Regions from separate parts of the Microcoleus sp. ARI1-B5 genome, predicted to be linked through region 3. Evidence: riboswitches for the same ligand, from Rfam matches in the RefSeq annotation. Region 3 holds a riboswitch; each other region holds the start of a gene.
What was found. A riboswitch is a leader RNA that binds a small molecule or an ion and turns the genes downstream of it on or off. The one in region 3 is predicted to bind cobalamin.

Region 1 (4,517 bases), on a different contig from region 3:
TAATTCAGCGTTGTGAGTGCGGTGGATTTTTGCCATTGCATTCATGGCGCGAATTCGCTTTTCTAATTCTGCCAATTCTGCCTCGGTCACTAAATCTGTTTTGTTGAGCAAAATAACATCAGCGAAGGCAATTTGTTCTTGAGCTTCATCTGCATCCCAATGCTGCCAGATGTGTTTGGCATCGACTACGGTGACAACTGCGTCTAGCAGCAATTTGTCCCGCATATCTTCGTCTACAAAAAATGTTTGAATTACGGGTGCGGGGTCGGCTAAGCCTGTGGTTTCGATAACCATGTGGTCGAATTTGTCGCGCCGCTTCATTAAGTTGCCGATAATCCGAATTAAGTCGCCTCGGACTGTACAGCAAATGCAGCCGTTGTTCATCTCAAAAATTTCTTCGTCGGCATCAATTATCAGTTGGTTGTCGATGCCTACTTCGCCGAATTCGTTGACGATGACTGCAACTTTTTTGCCGTGTTCGTGTGTTAAAATGCGGTTGAGCAGGGTGGTTTTGCCTGCACCCAAGTAGCCTGTAAGAACGGTTACGGGAACTGATTCGATCGCCCCAGCAGTCACCATACTTGACCTCGATTATTATATAATGATAACTATTGTCGCTATTTTACATGATTCTGAGGCTAAACGGTTAACTGCACTTGTAAGTTCGTAGTGAGGACTTTAGTCCGCATCCAGAAAAGGACTAAAGTCCTCACTACAAACCTTTGTAGGTATGACCGATGACTCAAGAGAATTAACTGCCAATCATAGCTGCAATTCGATCGCGCTCCAACTCTCTACCAATAATCACCAGTTTGGTTTGGCGGAGTTCCGAAGGTTGCCAAGGGCGATCGTAAAAATATTCTATACGCGAACCGACACCTTGCAACACCATCCGCATCGGTTTTTTGGGAACCGCCACAAACCCCTTAATCCGGTAGATTTCCTGTTGCTGCATCAAGGCTTGCAGCTTTTTCACCAAAGCATCCGGTTCAAATTCGCGATCGGCAATAAAGAAAGTCGAGTTAATATCATCATCGTGTTCGTGTTCCTCTTCCGTGTCGTGGTGACTCGGGCGGGACTCCAAATCATCCTCAACCGCCGCATTAAATCCCAACAGCACATCCGGGTTAATTTCGCCAGCCTTGCAGGGAACAATTTTCACGCTCGGGCGCAACTCTTGCTGCAACCAGGTTTGAACTTTCTGGTGAGTTTCTGAATTCACGCGATCGACCTTCGTCAACAGTACCATATCGGCACAGGCCAACTGGTCTTCAAACAATTCCTCGATCGGAGTTTCGTGATCCAAACTAGAATCAGCCTGTCGCTGCGCCATCAAAGCATCGATATCGCCGACAAAAGAACCGCTAGCAACAGCCTCGCAATCGACAACAGCAACCACACCGTCAACAGTAGCGCCCGTGCGAATTTCCGGCCAGCGAAAAGCTTGAATCAAAGGCTTAGGAAGTGCGAGGCCAGAAGTCTCAATTAAGATACAATCAATTTGGTCGCGGCGCTTCAACAATTCCTGCATAGTCGGCAAGAATTCCTCTTGAACAGTGCAGCAAAGACAACCATTTGTTAGTTCTACAATATTGCTGCTGACATTTTCTTCTTCGTCGCAAACTTGGCAATCGCGCAGCAGTTCTCCATCAATTCCGATTTCGCCAAATTCGTTAACCAAAACAGCAATGCGGCGGCCTTGATTGTTTTGCAACAAATGGCGAATTAAGGTAGTTTTGCCGCTACCGAGAAAACCAGTGATAACTGTAACAGGGATTTTGTGCATTAGTAATTTAGTTGTTGTGTGATTGAATATCTTTCAATTTTGGGTCAGTCAATTGCTGACAGGAAACTCGTTAAACCGACAGTCCGGCAGGGGTTTAAACCCCTGCCGATGGAGCGAAAGTCCTCTCAAGAGGACTAATGAGTTTAAAATTTTTATTCTCAGTCCTCTTTAGAGGACTTTCGCTATTAGCCAGGGACTTAAGTCCCTGGCGGAGTGGTAGCCTTAGTTATCGCCGATGGGCAAAGCCTGGAAGGAAAGAGCTTAATTTGGCAGCGGCGGGATTTTCGCCAAAACACCTTTTTTCAGAGCTTGAGGACGTTCAGCCCAAGGCAACAAACCGTCTGGTTTAGCATAGTATTGACCCGCGCATTCCAGTACAGCCTCGACACTTTCCGGTTCATTTGCGGGCAAATCACCAAACAGATAAGTATACTTTCCAGCAGCAGCAAAAGACACCGCACAAGAATGACTGCAAGCACTCATGCACTCAACTTCTCGAATATCAAACTGCTCGCAAAACTCCCAATCTTGAGCGAGTTTCGATAAATCTTCCATGAATTGTTGACCGCCGCTTTTACCTTCGCGCTTGCCGTCTTTCCAAACACTAGCGCAAGCAGTGCAAACCAAAAGACAGTGTTTTGTGCGTACAACCGTGTTAGTTCCATTCATCATCCGTACCTCGCAGATGCGTTCAAAAGTGAGTTAGATATCGGCGGGCATTCTGACTTCAAAGGCGAAGGACTGAAGTCCTTACTACAAACCTTATTACAGTTGCGGGACAGCGCCGGACTTGCACCGAACTTTCCCCGTTTCCTCTGGCGGCTGCTCCCCGCTAGAACCGATCGCGAATTCAAATCCTATCACACTTGCCGCCTTTTCCCAAAAAAGTTATCTTGGTAAAAGCAAGTTTTAATATCTAGCTACATAAATTAACCCGGTTCGTAGTAAGGACTTTAGTCCTCTGATATTTCTGCGGACTAAAGTCCTCACTACGAACCTTATGAACGCTTTTCGCGACTTTTCCGCACACGGCTATCAAGTAACCCGCGAACTCGGATACAACAGTCTGGGCGGCCGCGTCACCTATCTCGCCACAAAAATTAACACAACAAACTCCGTTGTCATCAAGCAATTTCAATTCGCCCAATTAGGTGCTAGCTGGACAGAATACGAAGCTTACGAACAGGAAATCAAAGTGCTCGAAAGTTTGGATTTCCCTGGAATTCCCCGCTATCTCGATGCTTTCGGGACTGACAGCGGTTTCTGCATGGTGCAGGAATACAAAAATGCCGAAAGTGCGATCGATCGCACTTTATCGCCGCCGGATATCAAACAAATTGCGATCGCCACTTTAGAAATTCTAGCTTACCTGCAATCCCAAAAACCGCCCGTAATTCACCGCGACATCAAACCGGAAAACTTGTTAATCGACGAAGAGTTAAATGTTTATTTAGTAGACTTCGGTTTTGCTCGGCTAGGAGGTGGAAATATCGCGGCTAGCAGCGTCGTCAAAGGCACGATGGGATTCATGCCACCCGAACAAATGTTCAACCGAAAATTAACCAAAGCATCCGACCTTTACGGCTTGGGGATAACGCTGATTTGCTTGTTAACTGGTACGAAATCTGGGGATGTCGGTAATTTAGTTGATGCCAATTATGGCATTCATTTCCGGCATTTAGTACCGCCGTTGCAGCAGGGTTGGATGAATTGGCTGGAAAGGATGGTAGCGTCGAGAATTCAAGATAGATATCAGTCGGCTGCGGATGCTTTAACTGCGCTACAATCTTTGGATGTCAGCAGCTTGCCGAAAGTTAGAATTTACCGCCATCGCATTGAATTCACCGCCACAGAATATGGAGAAATCTTAACAGGGACGATTGCCATTAGCAACCCAATTCCCGATACAATGCTTTGTGGCAGGTGGGAAGTCGCGCCGCATCCGAACGATCCGCCCCACACGCCCTACGACCACTCTTGGATCTCCTTTGAACCGCAGGCATTTGAAAGCAATAATATCGAGTGCAAAATCGCAGTCGATACGAGCAAATTGCTGGAAAGTCAAACTTACAACCGCCAAATCATCTTGCGCGCAAATTCTGAACCAGAAACTCATACAATAGAATTGCAAGCTACAACAGCCCCGCTGCCCGTACCGCAAAAAACTAATTTTTTGTCGGTATTCAGGCTGATTTTTATGTTCTGTTTGATATTAGCAAGTTTTATGTGCTGTTTGCTGTTAACAGTTTTGATAATTGACTGGATTGATTATGGTTTCGTCGCTCCGGAGGTTGACATCTTTTTGTATTCGGGGACTACTACTATCCTGCTCCCCCTCTGTTTTACGAGTGGCTTCTTGGGATTTGTAGTCGCCGAAATTGCCATTACAGCCCAATCAAAAAAATATGATTTTAATTGGTTTCTAGCTTTATGTGGAGGGTTAATAGGATTGATTTTTTCGGGTTTTATTAGCAGCCTATTAACCAGTATTTTTTTTGATATCGCGAAGGGTACGATCGATTACCAATTAATAAATTTTGTGTATGCTGGGTCAGTGCTGGTTTCGATCCCAGTAACTTTACTTGCAGCCTTAATACTAGGACGAAGGACTACGGATTTTACGAGCGAAAATGTTACGGTACAAGCAGCAGTTATTATGCTGTTTGTATTATTTACCTTGTATACTAGCTTTAGATTCCTCTGGATTCTAGCGCTGGCCTCCCTGATTTAC
Region 2 (4,517 bases), on a different contig from region 3:
ATCGATGCGATCGGGCGATTTGTCAAGCTAAAAGTCTCAACATCCGCCAGCGCCCAGCCCAAACGCGCGCAAGCCAGACTAAAAGCCGATGCTGCGGGAATCACAGTCATTTCCGAAATCGGAATCCGGCGCGACAGCGTGACACCAATCCCGTGACACATCGGATCGCCGCTTGCGAGCACGCAAACAGACTCTCCCCGGCGGCTGATGATGCTGTCAACTGTTGTTTGCAGCGGTGAAGCCCAAACCAATTTTTCGCGGGTGTCGTCGGTTGGTAGCATGGCGAGGTGGCGCGCGCCGCCGACAATGATTTTAGATCGATCGAGTAGCGATCGGGCGATCGGGCTCAATCCCAAAAGTCCGTCTTCGCCAATCCCCACCACCGAAAGCCATTTCTGCATTGCGCCCTGACTGCTAATTACTACTTATCGATTCTAAAGAATAATATGGGATTTTCATTGACAATCCTTTCTTCTACTTGCCTCATCCCGAGTCTGGCTGCTACTTTCTGCGACTCGATGTTTGGGCGATCGCAACTTGCGACAACATACTCAAAGCCAAGTTCATCAAAACAATATTCTATGATTTTAGTTGCAGCTTCAGTAGCGTAACCTTTTTTCGTTGCAGTTGGCAGCAATGCGTAAACTAACTGGGGTTGTTCTTCCTCAAAAAAATACCACAAACCCACAAATCCAATGACTTCTTGCTCGGTGTTTGTCTCGATCGACCAAAGACCGAATTTCTTTTCGGCAAAAAGCTTTTGATTCTCGGCAAGCATTTCTTCTACTTGTTGCAGCGACCAGATTTCGCCGTCACACAGATATCTCCTGACATAGGAATCAGTGAAAATTCTGTGGAGCGTGTTGAGGTCGATCTCCAAAATCTGTTTTAAAACCAATCTCTGAGTTTTAAGTATCATGTCGGTTATTTTTTTAGGATAACTTACCTACATTATTCGCTGTTTTTGTGCATCTATTATATTACCCTTGGCTGACCGTAATGTTATACTTAGCGATTCAACTTTACAATACCTTTTGCATAAAGTTTTGATATGTCAACCGCAGATTTAAGGCAGATGCAACCGACGATTAACGCAGATATTTTTAAGGAAACTGAGTGAATGAATGCTATTTGATCTGCTGTGAAATCACAAATTTATTCCGAGATACTTTAGCGCAGTATTCCCGCTGTGAAAAAATAATAGCATTTTATTTATCTCTGTGCCACTTTTCTCGCTGGCATACAAAGCTAGAGCGCGAGGCGCACTGGTTCATAAAGTTAGAGATAAAAAAAACCAATATTAAATATGAATAACAAACAGAAGGAATTTATCGGGATCGGGTGCGTAACTGCGATCGTCCTGTTATTCGGCTTCATAGGTATTACGGTATGGAATATTCTCGGCTTTGTAAGTACATTTGACAGTTCCCCTTGCCTTAAATACAATTCTTCCGAAGTAGAGCCTTTAATTGTGGGTCAAACGACTAAGCTAAAAATAGGGATGACCGATTTTTCAGAGTGTATTGCAGGAGATTCTACGCAGTCCGAGAAACAGTGGGTGTGGTCGTCTGACAATGCAGGAGTCGTCAAAGTTTCATCAGAGGGAATTGTGACGGGTATGGCGCCGGGAAAGTTTGCCGTGTTCGCAAAAAAAGGTGGAGAAACACTCTCTATGTCCGGTATTGTTTACCCGCCTGATTGGACACTTCGGATTCTACCAGAAGTTGCAACCGTCCGCGCGGGCGATCGCATTACTTTTAAAATGATTCTCTCCGATTCAAAGGGGAGATTGCTTCCGCCAGTGACTTATTTCCAATTTTCGACTCCCTACTATCAGCAATCGATATCTGGTGCACCCAGCAAATCTCCCAATCCGGAGCCGTTGCTCGCTCAAACGCAATCGGCGGGCACATTTCAAGCGCTGCGACCTGGAACTGTTACTATTACTGGGGGAATGGGCGATCGCACAAGGGAAGCCCAATTAACCATCAAATAAAATAACAAGTATCGTTGCATTGCTATGAATCTGGGCCAGCGAGTCATTTTAACTCAGTCCAGGATGCACTTTAACCTTCATAACCCGGTTTTTTAGCGAATCTGGGGTCTGCAACCTGTGTATATTTGTAAAAAACCCGGTTTCTGGCAATTCCTATGAATTTGGGTCGAGTTCGTTTAGAAACTATACAAAATCAGCGGGCATTTGTTAAGAAAGTTGAGAGTTTTCGCTGCGGGCGATCGACTTGTGATACATTTCTTAAACCTGAAAGCGGGAAAGTCCGGTGCAATTCCGGCGCTGTGCCGCAACTGTGAGAGTCAGAATGCCGATTTCGGGATTTGTTTGACACGTTTACTTGTAGGTTCCCTGCGTCGCACGGGGAAGGAGATTATTTGTTGCTTTTGACTGATTTACCGACTTGTCCGGGCTTATTTTACGGTTCCCGAGCCCGAGACGGAGTTTTGTCCAGGATGCGGATTCCGGGGGGAATTTTAAATGTACAGCAGTGTTGGTCGATCGCCAATTTAGTCGATCGCTACAGTACCGGCTGTTTGCAAGTCACAAATCGGGCAAATTTACAAATCCGAGAATTGCACTCAGAAATTGCCCCGTCAATTTGGCAGGATTTGCAAGAATTGGGATTAGCATCTCGCTGCGTTGAAATTGACCCAATTCGGAATATGATGGCAAGTCCGACAGCAGGAATCGATCGCCAACAGTTACTCAATACTCGCCCGATAGTTGCAGCTTGGGATAATTACCTGCAAACACATCCTGAGTTGTCGGAACTTTCGGCTAAGTTCAGCATTGGCTTTGACGGCGGCGAAGCGGTTTCGATCCAGGCTTTGCGCAACGATATTTTATTAGCAGCCCAAAGGCGATATGCAGATTCCGAAATAGTTTTTCGGCTGCATTTAAACGGCGAAACCGGGATTTTAATCCCACAAGCGCAATGTATTTCAGTATTAGCCGCCCTCGCTAATACCTATCTTGAATACACCAAAAATCGGCCGCGAATAGATGGCAAAAAACCGCGCTTGCGCCACCTGTTAGCAGATTGGGGTGCTGAAAGTTATCTAGAAAAAGTAGAGAAAAATTTGCCATTTGCTTTACAGCGCGAGTCGATCGAGCTTTCTGAAAGAGACATCTCCCAAAACTCTTGTGGGGTAGGCATGGGGCCTGCCCCTGAGAGGCTTTTCACCGCCAACCCAAGGGCGATCGAACCCAACGGCAATCTCGGCATCCACCGTCAGCGACAGTCCGATTTCTCATACATCGGCATTGCGCTGCCCCTAGGCAGGCTAGAATCGAAGCAACTGCGAAATTTGGCAAATTTAGCCCAAAATCTAGCCAGCGGCACCCTGAGACTTACGCCGTGGCAAAATCTGGTGATTTCCGACATCCCCAACTCCCAGGTTTCTGAGGTCAAACAGCAAATCGCCGATTTCGGATTGCACTCATCCGCAACTCGCATAGATTCCTGCTTAGTTGCGTGTGCCGGCAACAGCGGCTGTGCGTCGGCGGCGACAGATACTCAAAGTCACGCCCTAGAAATGGTGAGGGATTTAGCGCAAAAACTGACGCTCGACCGATCGATTAACATCCATTTCAGCGGTTGTGAAAAGTCCTGCGCCCAACACCAACCAATTGATATCACCCTAGTAGGAACTCAGATTCAGCAGGGATGCGAAACGATCGCAGCTTACAACATTTATGCAGGTAGAAAAGACTTGCCCTTTGGACGGCAAATCTTCCCAGCCGTCAGTGTAGCCGAGATGCCCCGCGCGATCGAGCGAATCCTGCGGGTGTATCAGCAGTTTCGAGAACCTCGGGAGTCATTAGGCGAATTTTGCGATCGGTGGGCGATCGACAAATTGCAGAAGTTACTTAGCCCAGACCATCATAATTAAAAGCAAAAAAATCCCATTAAAACAGACAAATTGTCATCATTTCCCCTTCTCTTTCTTCCTTCGCGCCCTTCGCGCCTTCGCGGTTCATAAAAAAAAGCTATTTCACCAATCAAAATTATCATAATAACAATTTCAAATAAAGTTAAGTACAGTCTCCCAATGACCAATGACCAATGACCAATGACCAATGACCAATGACCAATTACCAATGACCAATTACCAATTACCAATTATCTTAATGATTGACTACATCCGAGACGGAACAGAAATATACACAAAATCCTTCGCCACAATCCGCGCCGAAGCAGACTTATCAAACCTGCCACCAGACTTAGAAACAGTCGCAGTGCGACTAATTCACAGTTGCGGAATGATCGATATTGTTAAAGACTTAGCAGCTTCCCCCGGCGCCGCCACCCACGGGCGAAAAGCCCTCGCAGCAGGCGCGCCGATTCTGTGCGATGCCCGGATGGTAGCCGAAGGCATCACCCGCAAACGCCTCCCCGCAGACAATCCAGTGATTTGCACCCTCTGGCATCCCGATGTCCCGGAGTTGGCCGGCCAAATCGGCAATACTCGATCGGCAGCAGCACTCGATTTGTGGCTAGATA
Region 3 (4,517 bases):
TTCGTCATCCGCAGGTGGTTGATAGAATTTTTGTCGTTCTTCGGGTGAGGGTGAGTGCGTCGGCAATTTATAGTTTGACATGGCGGCTTTCCTCAAAAATCACTAAGATTATAACTTTGATATTAGACCACTCTTGTGGAAAGAAAGAGAGTGGCAAACACAGCGAAATTACCCCTACAAAATCCCAAATATTCGGCAATCAGCTAAGATTATCTGGATCTATCCCCAACTCGCGCAATCGTTCAGCTAGTCGATCGGCGCGCTGGGCTTCCTGTTGGGCGCGCTGGGCTTCCTGTTGGGCGCGCTGGGCTTCCTGTCGGACAAGTTGCGCTGATTCTTTCAACTGTTCTTCAGGAGTCAGATAACGTTTTCCATCCGCATCGTACCAATACAACCACTCCCTTGTCACCCCAGAATAATTTCCCCTTTCACAGCCAATTCCCAAACCAATTTCTGGCATCCAAACTAGATTTCCTGGCTGTAACTCATACTTGCCATTGACTAACTTATGCACTTCCAAACGGGGTTTGCGGCGGCGGCGAGAAGAATAAATGACGTAATAAAGTACGCCTAACCTTTGATATTCTTTCAACTTGGCGCTGTATTCCTTGCGAGAAGTCGGGGAAACAACTTCGAGGACAAAAGTTGGCATCACTTTTTCCTCCCACAGCACGTAACTGGGACGCAATTCTTCATCGTAAAACCGTTGTACACCTAAACTTAAGAAAGCATCTGGCACAATGACAGGTTTGTTGAGGTGATGGTAAATAGCCATATCTATGCCAAAAAACCAGTCCATGCGTTCCGCCCAAATTATGAGCAATATTGCTTTTAGCAATCCTGGTATTAATTCTTGCAGTTCGTTATCCACTGGTGTTTCATCTGAGTCTGGTAGTTCGTCTGCTGAGGGCCAGTGCTTCGGAAAGTTGTAATTTAACATGGCGGCTTTTCTCGAAACTCATTAAAATTCTAGCATTTAGTTGTTGGGTATTTTTTTGTATTTGATTAAGATTTTTATGGGTTGCAAAGACGCTAAGTAAGAAAAGGAAGAAAAGCAAGATGATAGGTAATCTTGAGTTACTTAATCTGAAATAATTTTTGTAAAATATTGGCTGAGACTTGCCCGATCGACTATACTAAGCTAACGATTCGGTTCTAATGGGGAGCAGCCATTAGAGGAAAGGGGGAAAGTTCGGTGCAAGTCCGGCGCTGTCCCGCAACTGTAATGAGAGTTTTGTCGCTTTCTGAGTCAGGATGCCCGCCGATGTGTTAGTTTACATTGTCTCATCTGCGAGGTTCAGCATGAAGGCCGGAAATCGGAAATTAGTCAGCCTGGGATTGATGGCTGGCTTGAGTTGTTATCTTGTCCTGGGTTCGGCAGCGCCCGCCGCAGCTATGCACATTTCGGAAGGTTTTTTGCCTGTGCAATGGGCTGCGTTTTGGTGGATTGTGGCGCTGCCTTTTTTTGTATTGGGTTTGCGATCGATCGCCCGAATTACCAAAGAACACCCGGAACTTAAATTATTGCTTGCTTTGGCGGGTGCGTTTACTTTTGTGCTTTCTGCTTTAAAAATTCCTTCGGTAACAGGGAGTTGTTCTCACCCGACGGGTACGGGTTTGGGTGCGATTTTGTTCGGCCCTTCGGTGATGGCTGTACTGGGCGCTTTAGTGCTGTTGTTTCAAACGTTACTGTTAGCGCACGGCGGCTTGACAACGTTGGGGGCGAATATGTTTTCGATGGCGATTGTCGGCCCTTTTGCTGCGTATTTTATCTATCGATTGCTGTTGCGAACTGGTAGCCAGCGGGCGGCAATTTTTGGCGCGGCGGCTTTGGCAGATTTGCTGACTTATGTGACGACTTCGATGCAATTGGCGTTAGCTTTTCCCGCAGCAAGCGGCGGCTTTATGGCTTCGTTTCTCAAGTTTGCTGGCATTTTTGCTATCACTCAAGTACCTCTGGCTATCAGTGAGGGATTGCTGACTGTATTGGTCTGGAATTGGCTGCATTCTTACGGGAAGCCGGAGTTGGAAACTTTGAAATTCTTGAGACAGGAGTCATAAAGTTGTGAATCAAAAACCTACTAAAAATCAACAAGCTAGTTCGCTGCAAAATTGGATGTTGGGGGTTTCTGTGGTTGTTCTTGCTGTTATTCCCCTGGTTTTTGTGCGGGGTGAATATGGCGGTGCTGATGACCAAGCTAAGAAAGCAATTACTCAAATTCAACCGAGTTATAAGCCTTGGTTCAATCACTTGTTTGAGCCTGCTAGCAGCGAAATTTCCAGTCTATTGTTTGCGTCTCAAGCAGCGGTGGGCGCTGGCGTAGTTGGCTATGTGATTGGGTTGTATAAAGGCCGATCGCAATCTCGGCAACAATCTGATAACAAATCGTCGGAATGAACCATCAGATTGATAGTCTGGCTTATACAAATCGCTTGCGGGGGTTGCCGCCAACTCACAAGCTATCTTTTGCGATCGCCCTATTAATCCTCTCTCTAGTTTCCAATGCAGCGGTACAGTTGTCGATCGCCCTTTGGTTGACAATCTGGATCGTCGTTTATGCGGGAATTCCGGCGAAACTCTATCTGCGGTTGCTGTCGCTACCGTTGATGTTTTTGCTGACGAGTTTGCCTGCGTTGGCGATAGGTGCGGTTGCGGGCGATCGAATCTCGGCAATTCAATGGGATATTTGGCAAGGTTGGGGAATTAGTATCGGCAGTTTTTATCTGTATGTGAGTCGCACGGGGATATATCAAGTGAGCGTGCTATTAGCGCGCGCCTTCGCATCGACAAGCTGTATGTACTTCATCCTGTTGACGGTGCCATTTACCGAAATCTTGCAGATTCTCCGAAAATTAAGGTGTCCGGAGTTGGTCACAGAACTGCTATTACTAATGTATCGGTTTATTTTTAGCTTATTGGCGATCGCGGATGAACTTTGGATAGCCCAAAACTCGCGCGGCGGCTACCGCACTTGGAAATTAGGAATGCGAAGTTTGGGTATTTTAATCGGACAATTGTTGCAACGAACTTTAGAAAACTACCGTCAAGTTTCGCTGAGTTTAGCCTCGCGCGGCTTCAATGGAGAATTGCGCGTTTGGAATTCTTATCCTTATAAACCTTCGCGCAGATATACATTTGAAGCAGTGTTTGGCTGCACGGTTTTAACCATAGTAAGTATTGTATTTCAACCATGATATTATTATGTCCGGTCAAATAACCTCGATGGGGTTTGATTGCGGTGGTTCTCTTCGGACATAATATGACTTGCGCATGAATAACGTAGTTATATTAATTTCTGACCAAAGTTGGCAATTTATGCCCTCGCGTGTTATTAACATATATGCAAGCGCTGGGAAGAATTTCAACCCTGCCGGAAATCCTCAATTTTATCCAATTCTCCCAATGCCGAAGTCACAATCAATTTCTATTTCCAAAGTAACTCGCTACCAAAATGCAGCGCTGAATTACTATTTGGGGCTGACAGATTCGCCCTATCTTCACTACGGCTATTGGAAAACTCTGCCTGTGCCCGCTGAGGAACTCACCATCGCGCGGCTGCGTATCGCTCAGCAAGCTTACACGGATAAACTGTTAGATTTTATCCCCAAAGAAATCAAGACTGTGCTGGACGTAGGATGCGGGATTGGGGGAAATGCGGCTTATTTGCTCGATCGCGCTTTTGCAGTGGAAGGCCTCGCACCCGATCCCTTCCAACAACAGCGCTTTCTCAAGTGTACGGGCGATCGCGCCATCTTCCACCTCACCAAATTTGAAGACTTCAAAGCCACCCATTCCTACGATTTAGTTCTCTTGAGCGAAAGCAGCCAATATATGTCTGCTGTCGATATTGCTTCTTGTGCTGCGGCTGTCCTCAATCCTGGAGGCTACGTACTGCTTGCGGATATGATGCGCTCCGATCCTAACTATACAGAGGGAATGTTTTCTAACTGTCATGTTGTGAAAGAGCTTGAAACTGCATTGATGCAAGCGGGGTTCACTTTAGTAAAAACTGAGGATATTTCCGCTCATATTTTACCGACAATTGACCTGTATGTCGATACTTTCCGCAGGTATGGACTGAACACAATGATTTATGTTGCGGATTTAATTTCGATCGCAGTTCCGCCGATTCATAAATTTCTGCGTTGGATATTTCGCCGCTGGTTTAAGAAATTGGTGGTTGAAGGATTGGAGGCGAGTCAACTGTTTGAAAAGCATCTTTGTTATGAGATTCAACTTTGGCAGTTGATAGAAAAAGATGGAAGTGCGAATAAATTCACAGGTTCGTAGTGAGGACTTCAGTCCTTCTTACAGGTTCGTAGTGAGGACTTCAGTCCTTCTTCCCGAGGCTTAAAATCCTCACTAGAAAACAGGTTCGTAGTGAGGACTTCAGTCCTTCCTCAATGCGGACTAAAGTCCTCACTACAAACCTATTTTACTTTAGTTATTTATGATAAATATATGTCTCAATCAATCCTCGAATTCGATCGCACTTTCTACTCATATCCCTGCGGTT

Region 1: it holds a riboswitch for cobalamin, as region 3 does, so the genes downstream of both, QUB63_RS18815 (DUF1636 domain-containing protein) here and QUB63_RS16230 (energy-coupling factor ABC transporter permease) in region 3, are expected to answer to the same signal.
Region 2: it holds a riboswitch for cobalamin, as region 3 does, so the genes downstream of both, cobG (precorrin-3B synthase) here and QUB63_RS16230 (energy-coupling factor ABC transporter permease) in region 3, are expected to answer to the same signal.

Annotation. Positions count from the first base shown of each region.
Region 1 is NZ_JAUBVK010000012.1:115,681-120,197, forward strand. It holds gene QUB63_RS18805 (CobW family GTP-binding protein) at 1-579, opposite strand, end outside; gene cobW (cobalamin biosynthesis protein CobW) at 752-1,786, opposite strand; gene QUB63_RS18815 (DUF1636 domain-containing protein) at 2,048-2,458, opposite strand; cobalamin riboswitch at 2,481-2,644, opposite strand; gene QUB63_RS18820 (bifunctional serine/threonine protein kinase/MFS transporter) at 2,787-4,517, shown strand, end outside.
Region 2 is NZ_JAUBVK010000001.1:133,446-137,962, reverse strand. It holds gene cbiE (precorrin-6y C5,15-methyltransferase (decarboxylating) subunit CbiE) at 1-401, opposite strand, end outside; gene QUB63_RS00595 (GNAT family N-acetyltransferase) at 422-919, opposite strand; gene QUB63_RS00590 (Ig-like domain-containing protein) at 1,307-1,996, shown strand; adenosylcobalamin-variant (AdoCbl-variant) riboswitch at 2,253-2,332, shown strand; gene cobG (precorrin-3B synthase) at 2,398-3,906, shown strand; gene QUB63_RS00580 (precorrin-8X methylmutase) at 4,145-4,517, shown strand, end outside.
Region 3 is NZ_JAUBVK010000009.1:151,132-155,648, forward strand. It holds gene QUB63_RS16220 (Uma2 family endonuclease) at 1-81, opposite strand, end outside; gene QUB63_RS16225 (Uma2 family endonuclease) at 200-940, opposite strand; cobalamin riboswitch at 1,134-1,280, shown strand; gene QUB63_RS16230 (energy-coupling factor ABC transporter permease) at 1,303-2,061, shown strand; gene QUB63_RS16235 (energy-coupling factor ABC transporter substrate-binding protein) at 2,066-2,398, shown strand; gene cbiQ (cobalt ECF transporter T component CbiQ) at 2,395-3,195, shown strand; gene QUB63_RS16245 (class I SAM-dependent methyltransferase) at 3,404-4,291, shown strand; gene QUB63_RS16250 (energy-coupling factor ABC transporter ATP-binding protein) at 4,463-4,517, shown strand, end outside.